4 regions of the Simplicispira sedimenti genome follow, and region 1 is predicted to be linked to each of the others. Evidence: predicted binding sites of a transcription regulator. Region 1 holds the regulator's gene; each other region holds the start of a gene.
The links. Region 1 encodes FNR, which switches genes on or off when oxygen is low (the NO sensors DNR and NnrR bind a similar motif). Its sites were predicted from a motif close to TTGATNNNNATCAA; they were not measured.
Positions count from the first base shown of each region.

Region 2: MJ602_RS01280 (COX15/CtaA family protein) is a predicted target of FNR. The motif match lies at 1,696-1,709, and genes of this name have one in related genera.
Region 3: MJ602_RS11050 (cbb3-type cytochrome c oxidase subunit I) is a predicted target of FNR. The motif match lies at 1,270-1,283, and genes of this name have one in related genera.
Region 4: cobA (uroporphyrinogen-III C-methyltransferase) is a predicted target of FNR. The motif match lies at 3,268-3,281, and genes of this name have one in related genera.

Region 1 is NZ_JAKVIJ010000004.1:36,485-41,233, forward strand. It holds gene MJ602_RS05750 (sulfite exporter TauE/SafE family protein) at 1-409, opposite strand, end outside; gene hemN (oxygen-independent coproporphyrinogen III oxidase) at 436-1,818, opposite strand; gene fnr (fumarate/nitrate reduction transcriptional regulator Fnr) at 2,038-2,760, shown strand; gene MJ602_RS05765 (SWIB/MDM2 domain-containing protein) at 2,993-3,307, shown strand; gene MJ602_RS05770 (TonB-dependent receptor) at 3,636-4,749, shown strand, end outside.
Region 2 is NZ_JAKVIJ010000001.1:277,710-282,458, reverse strand. It holds gene MJ602_RS01285 (acyl-CoA dehydrogenase family protein) at 1-488, opposite strand, end outside; gene MJ602_RS01280 (COX15/CtaA family protein) at 551-1,522, opposite strand; gene MJ602_RS01275 (hypothetical protein) at 1,774-1,929, shown strand; gene MJ602_RS01270 (cupredoxin domain-containing protein) at 1,943-2,482, shown strand; gene MJ602_RS01265 (cbb3-type cytochrome c oxidase subunit I) at 2,496-4,196, shown strand; gene cyoE (heme o synthase) at 4,213-4,749, shown strand, end outside.
Region 3 is NZ_JAKVIJ010000009.1:50,436-55,184, forward strand. It holds gene uvrA (excinuclease ABC subunit UvrA) at 1-721, shown strand, start outside; gene MJ602_RS11045 (hypothetical protein) at 718-1,077, shown strand; gene MJ602_RS11050 (cbb3-type cytochrome c oxidase subunit I) at 1,335-2,993, shown strand; gene MJ602_RS11055 (cbb3-type cytochrome c oxidase subunit II) at 2,983-3,603, shown strand; gene MJ602_RS11060 (c-type cytochrome) at 3,612-4,208, shown strand; gene MJ602_RS11065 (SCO family protein) at 4,213-4,749, shown strand, end outside.
Region 4 is NZ_JAKVIJ010000003.1:138,126-142,874, reverse strand. It holds gene MJ602_RS04890 (fumarylacetoacetate hydrolase family protein) at 1-649, opposite strand, end outside; gene MJ602_RS04885 (VOC family protein) at 668-1,210, opposite strand; gene MJ602_RS04880 (LysR family transcriptional regulator) at 1,313-2,227, shown strand; gene cobA (uroporphyrinogen-III C-methyltransferase) at 2,368-3,198, opposite strand; gene MJ602_RS04870 (c-type cytochrome) at 3,391-3,738, shown strand; gene MJ602_RS04865 (cytochrome D1 domain-containing protein) at 3,735-4,749, shown strand, end outside.

The DNA of each region.
Region 1 (4,749 bases):
GAACGAGTGGTTGAACCCGCCGCCACACCGAGCGCCCTGCACGCTCCACCCAGACAGGCTGACGCGCCTGGAGCAACAGCAAGACGCCCCATGCCAGCACGGCCACATGAAAAAAAGTCCATACGGGACGCAGCGCAGACGCCTGCTGTGTCAGCCATGCCAGACTCTGCATGGCCACAGCAGCCAGCGCGCCCACCAAGCTGTATCCGAGGATGCGCCCTGCATGGTAGGCGGACAACCTGCGCCAAGGCACGGCACGGTTCGCCCAATGGACGGGTTGTTCAGCCTCTTGGGCGCCCCCCCCGCCGCCCGACACCACCGCGCTGCAAGGGGCGGCACACATGACAAGGCAGTGCGACCCACCCGCAAGCCCCATGATGAGTGCGGTCCAGGCCAGTGAGGAAAGCATGCAGGTGGCGTATTCCGCGAGGAAAGTTAGATGATCCGCGAAAACCGTGCGCGGTTCTTGTCGGCCTGCAGATACCTGTCAAACACCATGGCAATGGCACGCACGAAGTACCAACCCATGGCCGTGACCTCCAAGCCCTCGTTGCTGACCATAACAAGGCCCTGCTGCTCCAGTTCCTTGAGCTGCTCCAGCTCCGACGCAAAATAGTCCCGCACATTGATCAGCCAGGCCTGCTCCAGCGGCTCAAACAGCAGTTCGCCCTGGCACATGATGGCCATGATGACGGCGCGGCGCACCAGATCATCGCGCGTGAGCGCCAGACCACGCACCACAGGCAGACGACCCTGGTTGAGCAGGTCGTAATAGTCTTCCAGTGTCTTGGCATTCTGACTGTAGGTAGCACCCACACGGCCGATGGCGGATACGCCCAGACCGATCAGGTCGCAGTCCGGCTGCGTGCTGTAACCCTGGAAGTTGCGATGCAGCCTTCCCTGGCGCTTGGCCACGGCCAGCGCGTCCTCGGGCAGTGCAAAGTGGTCCATGCCCACATACACATAGCCCGCGGTGCTGAAGGCTTCGAGCGAGCGTGCCAGCATGGACACCTTGGACGACGCCATGGGCAGGTCAGCCCACACGATGCGCCGCTGCGCCTTGAAGCGCTCGGGCAGGTGGGCATAGGCATAGAGGGCGATGCGGTCAGGCCGCAATTCGGCCACCTGGGCCAATGTGCGGTCAAAGGACTCCGGCGTCTGCTTGGGCAGACCGTAAATCAGATCCACATTGACGGAGTCGAAGCCGATGCTGCGCGCAGACTCCACCAAGGAAAACACCTGTTCTGCTGGCTGGATGCGGTGCACGGCCTTCTGCACCTCGGGATCAAAGTCCTGTACGCCAAAGCTCAGACGGTTGAATCCGAGTTCCGCCAGCAGCGCCAGGCGATCCGCATCCACGGTACGGGGATCGACCTCAATCGAGTACTCCCCCCCCGGCACCAGCGTGAAGCTGCTGCGCAGCATCCCCATCAGGTCACGCAGGCCTGCATCGGATAGAAAGGTCGGCGTCCCTCCGCCAAAATGAATCTGGCTGACCATCTGGCCCACACCGCAATGGGCGGTATGGAGATCGATCTCGCGCTGGAGGTAGCGCAGGTACACATCGGCACGGTCGTGGTGCTTGGTGATGATCTTGTTGCAAGCACAGTAGTAGCACAGCGATTCACAGAACGGAATGTGCACATAGATCGACAGCGGCAACGCCTTGCCCACCGGACTTTGGCGGCGCTGCCCAAGGGCAAGCACGTAGTCCTGCTCTCCAAACGCATCCACGAAGCGATCGGCAGTGGGGTAAGAGGTGTAGCGCGGACCGGAAACGTCGTAGCGGGTCAGCAGTTCGGGGGTGACAATTGTCATTGTTATTCCTGGCTAGCGTGCTTAATGTGCACCAGATTGCCCTTGCGACCCTTGATTCCCGTCAAGCATCCGACATCCGAGTGCAGGATTGGATCATCACCAAGCGGATAGGTCATAATTTGACCTATGTCACACCCCGCCCGCATACCCATCGTCCGTTCGTTACCTGATTCCGAAACGGAAGGATCGGCATGCGAGGATTCACAGACACCCCTGCATATGACACCGCAGACCATCAAGGTTGCCTGCTCCAATTGCAATCTGCGTGAGCTTTGCATGCCGCTGGCTCTCTCCGATGAGCAACTGCGACGTATTGACGACGTGGTGGCCGTGCGTCGGAAAATCAAGCGCGGCAGCACCTTGTTCCGCAACGGTGAAGCCTTCACCTCGCTGTTTGCCATACGCACGGGGTTCTTCAAGACCTGTGTCGCGACTGAAGATGGGCGCGACCAGGTCACCGGCTTCCAGATGGCTGGCGAGATCATTGGTCTGGACGGCATCGTCAACGACCACCATACCTGCGACGCCGTGGCACTGGAAGATGCCGAAGTGTGCGTCATGCCCTTCGAGCGCATCGAAGAACTCTCCCGCGAGGTGAATGCGCTGCAGCACCATGTGCACAAAATCATGAGCCGCGAAATTGTGCGTGAGCACGGGGTGATGTTGCTCCTGGGCAGCATGCGGGCAGAGGAACGGTTGGCGGCTTTCTTGCTCAACTTGGTGCAGCGACTGCATGCACGCGGATTCTCGCAATCCGAGCTGATTTTGCGCATGACCCGAGAGGAAATCGGAAGCTATCTCGGCCTCAAGCTGGAGACGGTGAGCCGCACCTTCTCCAAGTTCGTGGACGACGGCATTGTGGAAGTGAAGCAGCGTCACGTGCGGATACTGAGTCCCGAGGCACTGCATCGCATCGTCAACAACCAGGCTGCCTGCCACTGAACCCCTTGCGCCGCGGCAGACTTACCCCACAGGACGCCGCTGCGAACGCGCCACACCGCAGACTTTGCCGCCAGACCTTGGCGCCAGAGCTTGGCGCCACAGCAACAAGCCGAAGCAAAAAAACATCCCGCTCGCTTGGAAAGCCGTTTTTTTGCCGTTAGCATCGACCTGCCAGTGGACATGCAGGTTTTCGCTGGCGCTATTGACCAATCCCCATAAGGAAAATCCGAAAATGGCAACTGCTAAGAAAGCCCCGGCCAAGAGCGCCGCAGCCAAGACCGCTGCTCCCGCCAAGAAGCGCACCCCCAACGCAGCATTCATGAAGGCGCTCACCCCCAGCCCTGCGCTGGCCGCCGTGGTGGGTGCCAGCCCGCTGCCTCGCACCGAGATCATCAGCAAGCTGTGGGTTTACATCAAGGCCCAGAAGCTGCAGGACAGCGCCAACAAGCGCATGATCAACGCCGACGCCAAGCTCAAGCCCATTTTCGGCAAGGATCAGGTGTCCATGTTTGAAATGGCGGGCCTGATTGGCAAGCACGTCCAGTAAGGACGGCCCCTCCGAGAAGAAGCCGGCTCTGTCGGCTTTTTTGTTGGCCACAAGCAACAATATGCCCCTTGAGCCGCATCAATTTGAATGCTAACCAATCTCGTTTGGCTTAACATTCTCTTGCGAGTTCCTGCATAGCCAAACCTCCGCGCCAGCCATTGCCCTCTCGCCTCTTTCACTGCATGCGTTCAATCGCCTGCAGCCATGTGCATTGCTCTTACCCATGGAGGCCCGATTGGCATACCCCCCCGTGCAGCGCAACCCGAGCGCGCAGCAGTTTTCTCTCACACCCCCCTCGCCACTGCGATTGCTGCCGCTGGCCATTCTGATGCTGGCGGCGTCCCTGGACGTGCAAGCCCAATCCGCCGACGCAGACCGCAGCCTGGCCCCGGTCACGGTGCGTGAACGCGCCGAGGCCGCCGAAGGCAAAGACAGTGTGCGCGCCACCGAGACCACCATCGGCAAGGGCAAGCAGCAGTTGCGCGACATCCCGCAGTCGGTCACCGTGGTGACCGAACGCCTGATCGATGATCGCAACCTCGACACCGTCAAGGAAGCACTGAAAAACACCGCAGGCATCACCTTCCTGGCAGCGGAAGGCGGCGAAGAAGACATTCGCCTGCGCGGCTTTGCCCTGCAAAGCACGGGCGACATGTTCATCGACGGCATGCGCGACCCAGCGTTCTACGAGCGCGATACCTTCAATCTGGATCGCATGGAAGTGCTGCGCGGCTCCGCCTCCATGCTGTTTGGGCGTGGATCGACCGGCGGCGCCGTCAACCAGGTGAGCAAGGCACCGCGACTGATCGACACCCACCAGGTGGACCTGACGCTGGGCAACCACGCGTACCGCCGTGTCACTGGCGACTTCAACTGGCACACCGGCGAAAACGCCGCTTTGCGCATCAATGCCATGGCCACCAAGGCCAACAACAACGGCGCGGGCAGCAGCCTGGACAAGAACGGCATTGCAGGCACCTACGCCTGGGGTATCGGCACGCGCGACGAGTTCGCCGTCAGCCTGTACCACCTGGACAACAACAACGGCATGAACTACGGCATGCCCTGGATTCGGCCCACAGCCAACGCTGGCGTGGCCGACACCACGCTGTTGCCGCTGGATCCTGCCAACTACTACGGCGCGAAGAGCGACTACAACGATGGCAGCGCCAGCATGGTGACCCTGTCCCATGTGCACCGGTTTGAAGGCAGCGCCGAACTCAAGACGCAAGTGCGTGCAGGCCAGTTCGAGCGCGACCAGCGCGCAGGCGCCATTCGCCTGGCCGCCGCAGCACAGCAGCCTGGCGGCGTGGCCGCAAGCCTGGCGAACTTCGGTCCCGCCACCCGTCTCACGCGGGGGAACCACCTGAAAATCCAGGACATGGACACCGTGCACCTGCAGAGCGACTTCAGTGACAAGTTCCAGGCACTGGGCGTACGCC
Region 2 (4,749 bases), on a different contig from region 1:
TGCACCACCAGCGTGTCGCCCTCGCGCCGCACGGTGGTCTGCAGGTTGGTGGGGTCGGACGAGGCCACGTCGGGCTCTGACATCGCAAAGGCCGAGCGGGTGTGGCCCTGCAGCAGCGGCTCCAGCCATTGCTGGCGCTGTGCCGGGCTGGCAAAACGGTGCAGCAGCTCCATGTTGCCGGTGTCGGGCGCGCTGCAGTTGAACACCTCGGCCGCCCAGGGCAGGCGGCCCATGGATTCGGCCAGCGGTGCATATTCCAGGTGCGACAGGCGCGTGCCTGGTTCGTCATCGCGCAGGCCGGGCAGGAACAGGTTCCACAGGCCCTCCTCGCGCGCCAGGGCCTTGAGGTCTTCCATGAAGGGCGGCGGATACGCACCCTCCTGCACCGCGCGGTGCCAGGCCGGGTTGTGGGGCAGCAGGTAGCGCTCGACAAAGGCATCCATGCGCTCGCGCAGCGCCTGGGCCCGGGCAGAAGGGGCAAAGTCCATGGCGCATTCTGAAAGAAGGCGCCCGCACTGTCACAACGCAGGTGACAGGGATCGTCTCCCTGTCACGCCTTGCGTGGCACGGTCAGTCCCCACAGCAGGGCCAGCAGCAGGGCCGAGCCGGTGTTGTGCGTCAGCACCAGGGCCAGCGGCAGCTCCCAGGCGACCAGAGCCAGGCCCAGGAAGCCCAGGGCAGCAGGCAGACCGATCAGCCAAGCGGCGGTACCGCGCTGTCCCAGCCGCCAGGCTCGCCAGGCCGTCAGCCACAGCACGACCGTCAGCAGCACGGCGCCAGCGCTGTGCAGCAGGTGCACCCAGGCGCCTTCGGGGCGGGTGGGCAGCGCCATGGCCGGCGGGAGCGCCCAAGGGTTCAGGGCCTCCCAGGAGGCAGCGCTCAGATCGCAACTGCCCCACGCAGGGCAGCTCAAGCCCGCATGGGCGGCACTCACCTGGCCGCCCAAGGCGACCTGCACCAGCAGCAGCAGCCCCGCCGCCCAGGCCCAGCGCGCCAGTGGCGCACGCTCTACGCCGTGGTCCATCGGTGCTGCCGCGACGCCCGCGAGGCGCACGCTCAGGGCAAACATGGCAAAGCCGCCCAACAGGTTGCCCAGCGTCACGGCAGGCAGTTGTGATTGGGCGGTCCAGCGCCCCAGCACGGCCAAAAACAGCGCCAGCGCCAGCAGCCCGAGGGTAAGACGCCCTTCGGGCCACAGGACCGGCCGTGAGGCCAGTGCCGTCATCAGCATCACCAGAACAAGCAGCAGGGCGGCCGATGCAATCACCCGGTGGGCCAGCCGCGCTGCGGCCTCGGCCCCCGATGGCTGATTGACAGCAGGGCCTGCTGCGGAGTCCTGCTGTGCCTGGGCATAGCACTGCGGCCAGGGATCGCAGTCCAGACCGTACTTGCTCAGACGCAAAAAGGCGCTGAGGCTGGTGATGGCCAGCACCATGACCGCGCACACCCAGGCCATGCGCTGCAACAGCAGGCGACGGCGTGCAAGCGGTGGAGGGGGTAGGCTCATATCAATGGTGCTCATAGGGTTATTGGGGATATGTGGTGAAAAAGTCACGCGTGATGCGCTTTGCCGATCGAAAACCGTCAGGACACCGAAAGCCAGCGTAAATGTACATTTCAAGTGTATGAAACACACTTGCGGTCAGATTTTTCGTCTTGTTACAGACGCGCCTACGGTTTACCATGCCCCAAGTATTGATTCAGATCATGTTTAGACCGACAGTTAAGGTCAAGAATGTAAGCCGCTGAAAAGCTTACCAAGGAGAAGTGACCATGAACCACCATGACGATGAGAACGAAAAAGTTCCGTTCATGCAACAGTTGCTGGACAACCCATTCCTGCTTCTGTTCCTGGGCGTGATGATTCCAATGATTGTCTACAACCTTTGGGGTGTCATAGACATCCTGACCATCCCAGCCGCTAAGTAAAAGGAACGCAGCCATGAGCGCAATTCTTCCCCCCTCAGAGCGGTTGTGGTGGAAACACCCCCTGGATCGCCTCGAAGCCGTATGGATCGGCATCGCATTCGTCTGGTGCATGGTCATGTTCTTCATGATGGTGTTCTGGCACATCTACGGTAAGCAAAACCTCTCTACCGAGACCTACAAGACCACGCCCGACAAGTTCTCCGCGGCCACCCAGGCCATGGTGGACAAGTACACCGTTCGCACGGAAACCGAACAGAACATTCCCGTGGTGGCCCCGCCCGAAGGCACCGACGTGTACATGATCGCGCGCCTGTGGAACTTCTGGCCCATCCTGGAACTGGAAAAGGGCAAGACCTACAAGCTGCACCTGACCTCCATGGACTACAACCATGGCTTCTCTCTGCAGCCGACCAACATCAACATCCAAGTGGTGCCGGGTTACGAGCACGTGATCAAGGTCACGCCGAACGAGTCGGGCACCTTCGCCATCGTGTGCAACGAGTATTGCGGCATTGGCCACCACGAGATGGTGGGTCGTATGTACGTGAAGTAATGCGAGGACAGCCATGACCGTACAAACCACTTACCGTACCTGCCCGCGCTCGGGCCTGCAGTTTGAAAAGCAGGCCGAGGCGCTCATGAAAATCAACGCCGTCACCGCCGTGGTGGCACTGCTCGTCGGGGGCCTGCTGGCCATCGGCGTGGTGCTGACCCGCTGGCCCGCGGTGCACTGGCTGGCAGCCGACACCTTCTACATGGTGCTCACGGCCCACGGCATCGACATGCTGATCTTCTGGATCATCTTCTTCGAAGTCGCCGTTCTGTACTTTGCCTCATCCACCCTCTTGCGATGCCGATTGGCGACACCCAAGATTGCATGGGCCGCCTACGCGCTCATGCTGATTGGTGCCATCGTGAACAACGTGTCGGTGTTCCAGGGCAGTTCCAGCGTGATGATGACCTCCTATGTGCCCATGATGGCGCACTGGTCGTTCTATCTCGGCCTGATCCTGTTCGCCGTGGGTGCGCTGATCGCCTGCTTCGTGTTCTTCGGCACGCTGGTCGTCGCAAAGCGCGAAAAGACCTACCAAGGCTCGGTGCCGCTGGTGACCTTTGGCGCCATCACGGCAGCCATCATCGCCGTGTTCACCATCAGCTCGGGCGCGATCATCCTGATCCCGACCTTCCTGATGTCCATCGGCCTGATCAATGAAGTCGATCCCCTGATCTACCGCACCATCTGGTGGGCCTTCGGTCACTCGTCGCAGCAGATCAACGTGGCCGCCCACATCTCGATCTGGTACGCCGTGGCCGCCATCGCCTTTGGCGCCAAGCCCATGTCCGAGCGCGTCAGCCGTGGCGCCTTCCTGCTGTACATCCTGTTCCTGCAACTCGCCAGTGCCCACCACCTGCTTGCTGACCCCGGCATCAGTACCGAGTGGAAAGTGGTGAACACCAGCTACTTCATGTACTTTGCTGTGCTGGCATCCATGATCCACGCCCTGTCCATCCCTGGCGCCATGGAAGTGGCCCAGCGTGCGCGCGGCTACAACAAGGGTCTGTTTGAGTGGCTGCGCAAGGCGCCCTGGGGCAACCCGACCTTCTCCGGTGTGTTCATTGCGCTGGTGGGCTTCGGCTTCCTGGGCGGTATCACCGGCGTGATGATGGGTACCGAGCAGCTCAACCTGCTGATCCACAACACCATCTACGTGCCCGGCCACTTCCACGCCACCGTGGTGATCGGTACCACGCTGACCTTCATGGCATTGACCTACTTCCTGATTCCCGTGCTGTTCCAGCGCGAGATGATTGCCCCTGGTCTGGCCAAGATCCAGCCGTACCTGTTCGGCTTCTCGATGTACTTCTTCTGCCTCGTGATGATGGGCGCTGGTACCCTGGGCGTCTCCCGTCGCCACTGGGACATGGCTTTCAGCGGCCACGCCCTGGCCTATGAATGGCCCGGCGCTGCCTACCTGATGATGGGTCTGGTCGGTATCAGCGGTATCGTTGCCATCGCTGGCGGCGCCATCTTTGTGTACGTGACCGTGATGTCCGTGTTCTTCGGCAAGAAGCTCGACGCCGGTGTGGTGAGCCCCAAGTTCACCCCGCTGATGCCTGCCGCCCCCACCGCCGCTGCCCAGACCTATGGTTCGGCTGGTTTCGTGGCGCCTGGCACCTTCGTGCTGGCCATGTTCTTCCTGGTTACCTTCGTGTTGTACTACTTCGTCAACTGGAAGTACCTCGGCCAGTTGTGGGGTCTGAGCTGATCGGAAGCCCTGAGCGATGCACACCACCACGCTCAAGCCCGCCGGGCGCAGCATGGGTCAGATGACGCGCGACGTCGTCTCCCTGTTCAAGCTGCGCATCGGTGTGCTGATCATGATTACCGCGCTTGTGGGCATGGCGGTCGCGCCAGGGCCGGCACCCAGCTTCGTGCAGGTGCTGATTCTGGCCGTCTCCGTGCTCCTGGCGTCGGCAAGCGCGGGGGCGTTCAACCAGTATGTCGAGTACGAGAGCGACCGCCTCATGGCGCGCACCGCCAAGCGTGCCTTTGCCACAGGCGCACTGCCCCACCACCCTGCCTGGCTCGTCCTGATGGCCGTGCTGCTGGCAGGGGCCGTGGGCGCGGCCTGGGTCGCACTCAATGGCGTTGCGGCGCTCCACGTGTTTCTCGGCGCCTTCTTCTATGGGGTGGTCTACACCCTGTGGCTGAAGCGGCGCACTTCTCTCAACATCGTCATTGGCGGTCTTGCGGGGAGTTTTGCCGTGCTGGCGGGTGCCGCCGCCGTGGATCCAGCCCTGGGCCCGCTGCCCTGGTTG
Region 3 (4,749 bases), on a different contig from region 1:
GCGCAAGCTGTTCGCCGAAACGCTGGAGGCCAAGGCGCGCGGCTACGCGGCCGGGCGTTTCAGCTTCAACACCGGCGAGGGCCGCTGCCCCGTGTGCGAAGGGCAGGGCGTGCGCACCATCGGCATGGCCTTCCTGCCCGATGTGAAGGTGCCCTGCGAGGCCTGCCACGGCGCGCGCTTCAACCCCGAGACGCTGGCCGTCACCTGGCGCGGCAAGAGCATTGGCGACGTGCTGCAGATGGAGGTGGACGAGGCCGTTGACTTCTTCGCCAGCATGCCCAGCATCGCCCACCCGCTGCAACTGCTCAAGGACGTGGGCCTGGGCTACCTCACGCTGGGCCAGCCCAGCCCCACGCTGAGCGGCGGCGAGGCGCAGCGCATCAAGCTCGTGACCGAGCTGACCAAGGTGCGCGACGAGGTGGGCCGGCGCGGCCAGAGGGCGCCGCACACGCTCTACGTGCTCGACGAGCCCACCGTGGGCCTGCACATGTCCGACGTGCACAAGCTCATCCGCGTGCTGCACCGCCTGGTGGACGGCGGGCACAGCGTGGTCGTCATCGAGCACGACCTCGACGTCATCGCCGAGGCCGACTGGATCATCGACCTCGGCCCGGAGGGCGGCGCGGGCGGCGGCCGCATCGTCGCCGCCGCCCCGCCCGAGGAGGTGGTGCGCCTGGGCACGCACACCGGGGTGGCGCTGGCGCCGGTGCTGGCGCGATGACAGAGCCCGGCGCGCCGAAGGCACCCCTGCCTCCCGGCTGGCAGGTGGTGCACTGGCACCCGGAGGCCCCGCCCAAGCCCCTTGAGGGCGCGCCCTGCAACGGCTGCGGCTTGTGCTGCCTGGCCGAGCCGTGCCCGCTGGGCATGCTGGTCTCGCGCCGCCGCACGGGCGCCTGCGTGGCGCTGCGCTGGAGCGCGGCGGACGGGCGCTACCTCTGCGGCATGGTGGCCGACCCGGGCGCGGTGACAGGCTGGACGCGGCCCTGGGTCGTGCGCTGGCAGAAGGCGCTGGCGCGGCGCTGGATTGCCGCGGGCGTGGGCTGCGATGCGCGCCTGCAGGCGCTGCCGCCGGCCTGAACCAGTCTTTGTTCGCTATCGAAAATATAGCTGACTGCGCTTTGCGGACGGGCGCCAGAGCCCATTTTGGCTTCAAATACCCTTGGTAACACCACCCCTGGCAGGGGCTTGCGCAGAGAAAAAAAACATACATTTGCGATGAATTTTAGAATCCGCCGCAGCCGTGCTTAGCACGGATCGCTGTGCGGTCATTTGCACTGCATCAAAAAAGATGGCGCGTCTCGCGCGTGCCGGAAAACAAGAAAGGAAACCCACCGATGGACAGTGCCATCCTGAGCCTGCTGGGCGCCTTCCTGCTGTCGATCATGGGGCTGTTTGTCTTCATCTGGTCGATGCGCAAGGGGCTGCTGGTCGAGAACCCCCGGGCGGCGTCGGTCATCTTCGCGCGCGGCGAGATCGGCCAGGCCGACGACCCCGCGCTGCACGAGGCCGGCCGCGCGCACCTGCAGGCGGCGGCCGCCGAGCCGGGCGATGCTGCCCACGCCGCCGACCCGCGCGAGCTGGCGCAGCGCATCGAGGCCGACCGCTCCAGCGCCTTCCCCGTGTTCATGTTCATCGCCTTCGCCATCCTCTGGCTGGTGCTGGGCTCGGTGGCGGGGCTCACGGCCTCGCTCAAGCTGCACATGCCCGACTGGCTGGTGGGCGAGGCTTGGCAGACCTTCGGCCGCGTGCGCACCATGCACCTCACGGCGGTGCTCTACGGCTGGATCACCAACGCCGCGCTGGGTCTCATCGTCTGGCTGCTGCCGCGCCTGCTGCGCACGCGGCTGTTCGGCGCGCCCTGGGTGATGCTGGGCGGCGCGTTCATCAACATCGCCATCGCCAGCGCTATCGGCGCCATCGGCGCGGGCTGGAACGACGGCATGGAGTACCTGGAGATACCGTGGCAGATCGGCCTGTTCATCGTCGTGGGCTTCGTCTGCATCATCGGGCCGGTGCTGTACACGCTGGTCAACCGCCAGGTGGAGTCGTTGTACGTCAGCGTCTGGTACCTCGTGGCGGCGCTCTTGTGGATCACGCTGCTGTTCCTCGTGGCCAAGCTGCCCGGCGTGCACACCGGCGTACAGCAGGCCACCACCAACTGGTGGTACGGCCACAACGTGCTGGGCCTGTGGTTCACGCCCATCAGCGTGGGGGCGATCTACTACTTCCTGCCCAAGATCATCGGCCGGCCGGTGCGCTCGTACAACCTGTCCATCCTGGGCTTCTGGACGCTGGCCTTCTTCTACGGCCAGGTGGGCGGGCACCATCTGATCGGCGGGCCGATTCCGGGCTGGCTGAGCACGCTGTCCATCGTGCAGAGCATGATGATGATCATCCCCGTGGCGGCCTTCACCATCAACATGGCGGGCACCATGCAAGGGCGCATGCACCTGGCGCTGCACTCGCCCACGCTGCGCTTCATGATGTTCGGCGGGCTGATGTACATGCTCTCGTCGGTGCAGGGCTCGCTGGAGGCGCTGCGCAGCGTCAACCAGGTGGCGCACTTCACGCACTTCACGGTGGCACATGCGCACCTGGGGGCCTATGCTTTCGTCACCATGGTGCTGTTCGGCGCCATCTACTTCATGCTGCCGCGCGTGCTGCACTGGGAGTGGCCGTACCCGCGCCTCATCTCGCTGCAGTTCTGGCTCGCGGCCGTCGGCATCCTGATCTATTTCGTGGGCCTCTCCATCGGCGGCTGGCTGCAGGGCCTGGCCATGCTCGATGCCTCGCGGCCCTTCATGGAGTCGGTCACGCTCACCATCCCCTACCTGCAGTGGCGCAGCGTGGGCGGCGCGCTCATGGTGGCCAGCCACCTCGTCTTCGCCGGCCACTTCCTGGCCATGGCGCTGCGCTTTGGCCCGCAGCGCACGGGCGCGGCCCTGTTCGCCCCGGCATCCCCCCAGGCACTGGAGATCGCTCATGGAAAATGAAGTCAAACTGGCCGCAGGCGCCATGGTGTCACTGGCCGTGGCCACGGCCGCGCTGGTGGTGCTGCCCTACATGGAGGTGCGCGACATCGCGCCGCCCGAAGGCCTCAAGCCGTACACCAGCGCGCAACTGCGCGGGCGCGAGGTCTACATCGCCAACGGCTGCGTGTACTGCCACACGCAGCAGCCGCGCGACCGCAACCTCGGCCCCGACCATGAGCGCGGCTGGGGCCGCGCCTCGGTGCCGGGCGACTACGTGTACGACAAGCCGCACCTGCTGGGCAGCATGCGCACCGGGCCCGACCTGTTCAACATCGGCGCGCGCCAGCCCAGCAAGGACTGGCACCTGGGCCACCTGTACCAGCCGCGCGCCTATGTGCCGGGGTCCATCATGCCGGCCTACCCCTACCTGTTCGAGACCAAGACCGCCGCCGAACCGGGCGACGAGGTCGTCAAGCTGCCGCCGGGCCACGGCCCTTCACAGGGCGTGGTGGTGGCGCGGCCCGAGGCGCTGGACCTGGTGAAGTACCTGCAGGGCCTGGACCACACCTACCCCGTGCTGCCGCCCCCGCCGCGCAGCGCCGCCGGCCCGGCCGCCGGTTCTGCTTCCTGAGGACGCCCATGCTCGACCAAGACAATTCGCACCGCGCGCAGGAGCGCGAGAACGCCGACCCCGAGGAACGCATCCGCCCCGTGCCGCTGATGGCTGCCGCCATCACGCTGGCCATGGTGCTGTTCGGCGTGGGCTACATCTTCCTGTCCGATCCGTTCGGAAACTCCAGCCTGGGCGACCGCCGCACCGTGGCCGACCTGTCCGGCCCCGCACCGGCCGCCGCGGGCGCGGCCGTGGATGGCAAGGCGCTGTTCGCCGCGCAGTGCGCGGCCTGCCACCAGGCCACGGGCCAGGGCCTGCCGGGCGTGTTTCCGCCGCTGGCGGGCTCGGAATGGGTCACGGGCGAGCCGCGCGTGCTGGCCAACATCCTGCTGCATGGCGTGACCGGCCCGATCACGGTGGCCGGGAAAAGCTATGAGGGCGCCATGCCCAGCTTCCGCCAACTGGGCGATGCCGAGCTGGCCGCCGTGGCCAGCTACATCCGCAGCGCATGGGGCAACCAGGCCGCCGCCGTGGCGCCCGACCTGATCGCACAGGAGCGCAAGGCCAACGACCGCAGCACGCCGTTCGAGGGCGGCGCTGCGCTCCAAGCCCTGGCGCGCTAAGGCCATGCTGCGCACCGCCGTTCTGAGCCTGCTGCTGGCGCTGTGCGGCTACGCAGCGGCAAGCTGGCTCACGCACGGCTTTCAGGTCTGGACCGACGAGGGCGCGCGCCGCCTGGAAGTGGCGCTGCAGCCCGTGGACGCGCCGCGCGTGGCAGTCGATGGCCCCGGAGTGGCCGCGCCCGACCTGCCTGCGCTGCTGGCGCAGGGCGGCGGCGTGACCATCGCCGACTTCATCTACACGCGCTGCCAGAGCGTCTGCCTGTCGCTGGGCAGCAGCTTCCAGCAGTTGCAGGCCGCGCTGCGGGCCGATGCCGAGGCTGGCCATTCCGCGAACGTGCGCCTGCTGTCGATCAGCTTCGATGGCGCGCACGACCGCCCGGCCGCGCTGCGCGCCTACGCCCAGGGCCTGCGGGCCGACCCGGCCCTGTGGCGCTTCGTGCGCGTGCCCGACGCGGCGCAGGAGCAGGCCCTGCTGCGCCGCCTGGGCGTGGTGGTGGTGCCCGACGGCCGGGGCGACTACGAGCATAACGCCGCGCTGCTG
Region 4 (4,749 bases), on a different contig from region 1:
GCAGCTTGCAGTCCTGCCAGGCGTCACCCAGTTCGTCCGGCGTGACGGCCACGGGCGCGAAGCTGCTGGCGGGCTTGGACTGGAAGAAGCCGAAGCCCTTGGCCAGCTCAGCCGGGATGAGATTGCGCAGGCTCACATCGTTCACCAGCATGACGAGGCGGATCGCCTGCGCGCACCGCGCCACGCCCGCGCCCAGCGGCAGGTCGCCCGTGACCACGGCCACCTCGGCCTCGAAGTCGATGCCCCAGTCCTCGGTGAGCGCGTCGATGGGAGCCTGCGGCGGCACGAAGCTGTCCGAGCCGCCCTGGTACATCAGCGGGTCGGTCCAGAACGATGCGGGCATCTCGCTGCCGCGCGCCTTGCGCACCAGTTCCACATGGTTGAGGTAGGCCGAGCCGTCGGCCCACTGGTAGGCGCGCGGCAGCGGCGCATGGCATTGCGCCGGATCGAAAGGCTGGGCGCCGGGCGCCTGGCCCCCATTGAGCGCATCGGACACCTGCTGGAGCTGGGGCGCGCAGCGCTCCCAGTCGTCCAGCGCGGCCTGCAGCGTGCGCGCTATGGCGGGGACGGGCTGGCAGCGGGTGAGGTCGCGGCTGACGACGACGAGCGTGCCGTCGCGGCCGCCTTGCTGGAGGGTGGCGAGTTTCATGGTGGCGGTTCCGATCGGTCAGGCGTTGGCGCGGTGGCTGCCGTCGTGCATCCACGCAGCGTGTTTGGGGGCTTTCTTGGTGCGCGCCCATTCGTTGAGCATGTCCCACTTCACCTCGTCGAGCTTTTGCAGCATCTCGGGCGTGCCGGTGTTCACGGCCAGCTCCAGGCGGTGGCCGCTGGGGTCGAAGAAGTAGATGGACTGGAACAGCGTGTGGTCGGTCGGGCCGATGACCTCGATGCCGTCGGCCTGCAGGCGCGCCTTGGCGGCGAGCAGTTCCTCCATGGTGTCCACCTGCAACGCCAGGTGCTGCGTCCAGACGGGGGTGTTGCGGTCGCGGTCCATGGGCGGCTGGCCCGGCAGCTCGAAGAAGGCCAGGATGTTGCCGTGGCCCGCGTCCAGGAAGATGTGCATGTACGGGTCGGGCTCGCCGGTGGAGGGCACGCTGTCCTCGGCGATGGCGAGCACGAAGCCCATGTTCAGGTACTTGCCGTACCACTCCACCGTCTGCTTGGCGTCCTTGCAGCGGTAGGCCACGTGGTGAATATTCTGGATCTGCATGGCGGTGTCTCCTGTGCCGTTCATGGCACCTTGGACGCCATTACACGGCCTTTCGATCTATCATTCAAACGGTATTTATTAATTCATTTATCAGTTTTTCATATGAATGTGACCCTGCGGCAGTTGCGCGCCCTGGTGGCGCTGGTGCGCACCGGCAGCTTCACCCAGGCCGCCGCCTCGCTGCATGTGACGCAATCGGCGCTGAGCGGGCAGATCAAGGAACTGGAGCAGGCGCTGGGCGTGCGCCTGGTCGAGCGCAGCACGCGGCGCATCGGGCTGACGGAAGCGGGGCGCGGCTTCTATCCGCTGGTGGACAAGATCCTGCAGGACCTCGAAGGCGTGCTGCACGGCATCGACGACCTCAAGGCGCTGAAGAAGGGCGTGGTGCGCATCGCCGCGCCGCAGCTGATGGCCTGCACGTTGCTGCCCGACGTGATCGCCGCGTTCAACCAGGCCCATCCAGACGTGCAGGTGCGGCTGGCCGACTGCGAGGTGGACAGCGTGCTGGCGCGCGTGGCCAGCGGCGAGGTGGATTATGGCGTGGGGCCCGAGCGCCCGACGGGCGCGGACATCGCCGCACAAGCGCTGTTCGAGCTGCCCTTCATGGTGGTCTTCCCGCCGGGCCATGCACTGGAACCGTTGCCGCGCATTGGCTGGAACGATGTGGTGCAGCACCCCTTCATTGCCCTGCAGGGGCAATTCACCGAGCTGCTCACGCACGACCTGCACGGTGCGCTGCGCGACCTGACACTGCGCCCCAGCCACGAGGTGGCCTTCATGTCCACGGCGCTGAGCCTGGTGCACGCCGGCCAGGGCATCACGACCTGCCTGCCCTACGCGGACTCGCTGGTGAAGCTCTACCAGTTACGGATGCGCCCGCTGCTGGGCCCCGAGCTGCGGCGCAAGTTCCAGGTCTACCAGCGCGCCAGCGCCTCGCTGGCACCCGCAGCGGCGGAGTTCGCTCGGTTCCTCCATGCGCAGGTGGCGTCCCGAGGCTGGAGCGCTTCTGGTGAATGATTCCTGCCGCTCTGCATTCCGTCAGGGCGCATGAACGGGCACGGCCCAGGCCAGCGACCACCGCGCAAGGGCCGCCCCGCTGCGCTGGCGGCGCCCCCTCCCGCAGGCGAGGGGGAAGGCGCGTAGCGACACAGGGGGAGTTATCTCAGCGCCGGCCCGCCGATGCGCTCCTGCAGCGACACGGTGTCGCCGATCATGATGAGCGCCGGGGGGTGCACGCCATGCTTCACGCTGAGCGCGGGCAGGGTTTCGAGCGTGCCGACGATGGTGCGCTGGTCGGGCCGGGTGGCGCGCTCGACCAAGGCAGCCGGGGTGTGACCCGGCAGGCCGTGCTCGACGAGCTTGGTGCAGATCACCGGCAGGGTGCCTACACCCATGTAGATCACCACCGTCTGGCGCGGCCGGGCCAGCGCGGCCCAGTCGAGCGCGACGCTGCGCTCCTCGCCCTCGCCCTGCAGGTGGCCGGTGGCGAACACCAGCATGCCGGTGTGGTCGCGGTGCGTGAGCGGGATGCCGGTGCTGGCCGAGGCGCCTTGCGCGGCGCTGATGCCGGGCACGGTCTCGCAGGCAATGCCTTCGGCCACCAGGGCCTCGGCCTCCTCGCCGCCACGGCCAAAGATGTAGGGATCGCCACCCTTGAGGCGCACGATCGACTTACCGGCCTTGGCCAGGCGCACCATGAGTTCGATGATGCCTTCCTGGGGCAAGGTGTGGTTGCTGCTCTGTTTGCCGACGTAGATGCGCTCGGCATCCTGGGGAATCTGGCGCAGCACATCCTCCGACACCAGATTGTCGTAGAGCACCACGCGCGCGCTGGCCAGCACGCGGGCGGCCTTGAGGGTCAGCAGTTCGGCGTCACCGGGGCCAGCGCCCACCAGCGTCACCCGCCCCCATTCGGAAGGCGAAAGGGCGGGGGTCGCAGGGGCGTCTGGCTGAACGGCGGCGTGCGCGGGAGGGCGGGCGGTATCCATCAATGCTCCGGAAATAACGGGATGCGGTGTCGAGTGCTCCCATTGTCAAAAGCCCTCGCCATAACGCCCTTGACTAACATCAAGGACATGCGGGGCCATTGCGGTGAACATCGGCACATGTCGGCGGCCTTCTGCTGCCGACAGATCCCCACCATGGTAAACCTCCCGATCTCTACTCGGCGCCCCCGATCCTTGGCTCGCACCCTGCAGTCCTGCGGCGTGTCGCTGCTTCTGTGCCTTGTCGCCCATCAAGTCCATGCGCAGGCCCCGGACGCTGCGCGCCAGCGCGAGCTGATCCGCATGGTGCGCCAGGACTGCGGCTCCTGCCACGGTCTGTACCTGACGGGCGGCCTGGGCCCCGCGCTCACCCGCGAGGCACTGGCCGACAAACCCCTGGATTCCATGGCCTCCACCATCTACGGCGGCCGCCCCGGCACCCCTATGGCCCCCTGGAAGGCCATGCTCAGCGAGGCCGAGGCCTTGTGGATTGCCCAACAACTGATGGCTGGTTTTCCCGAGCCAGAGAAGGATTCCCGATGAAACGCCGTGACTGCCTCGCCCTGCTGGGCGCCTCCTCCCTGCTGCTCGGGGGCTGTGCCAGCTCCGGCCCGGCGCCCTCCCTGGTCGGCACGGGCGACCTGGGCGTCGTCGTGGCGCGCTCCACGGGCACGCTGGCCATCGTCAACACCAGCCAGCGCAAGCTGCTGGCCGAGGTCAAGGGCCTGGGCGACCTCTCGCATGCCTCGGTGGTGTTCTCGCGCGATGCGCGCCATGCCTTTGTCTTCGGGCGCGATGGTGCGCTGACCAAGGTGGACCTGCTGACCCAGCGCATCGTCGGCCGCGTGATGCAGGCGGGCAATTCCATCGGCGGCGCCATCAGCGCCGACGGCAGCCTGGTGGTGGCGCAGAACTACACGCCCGGCGGCATCAAGGCCTTCGACACTGCCACGCTGGAACTGGTGGCCGACGTGCCCGCCGAGTTCGAACCCGGCCGCCTCTCACGCGTGGTGGGCTTGGTGGATCTGCCGGGCCGCCGCTTCGCCTACAGCCTGTTTGACGCCGACGCCATCTGGATCACCGACCTGTCCAACCCCGCGCGGCCCGTCACCACCAAGCTGCCGAACATCGGTCGCCAGCCCTACGACGCGCTGGTCACGCCCAACGGCCGCCACTACATCGCCGGCCTGTTTGGCGAGGACGGCCTGGCCATGGTGGACCTGTGGGAGGAAAAGCCCCAGGTACGCCGCATCCTCGCGGGCTACGGCCGGGGACAGGAGCCGCTGCCGGTCTACAAGATGCCGCACCTGCGCGGCTGGGCCGTCGCCGGGCGCCGCGCCTACCTGCCCGCCATCGGCCGCCACGAGGTGCTGGTGGTGGACACCGACACCTGGCAGGAGGTCGGCCGCATCCCGGTGGCGGGCCAGCCCGTGTTCGTGATGGCCCGGCCCGACGGTCGCCAGGTGTGGGTCAACTTCTCGGTGCCCGACTACCACCGCGTGCAGGTCATCGACACCACCACGCAGAAGATCGTGCGCACGCTGGAGCCCGGCA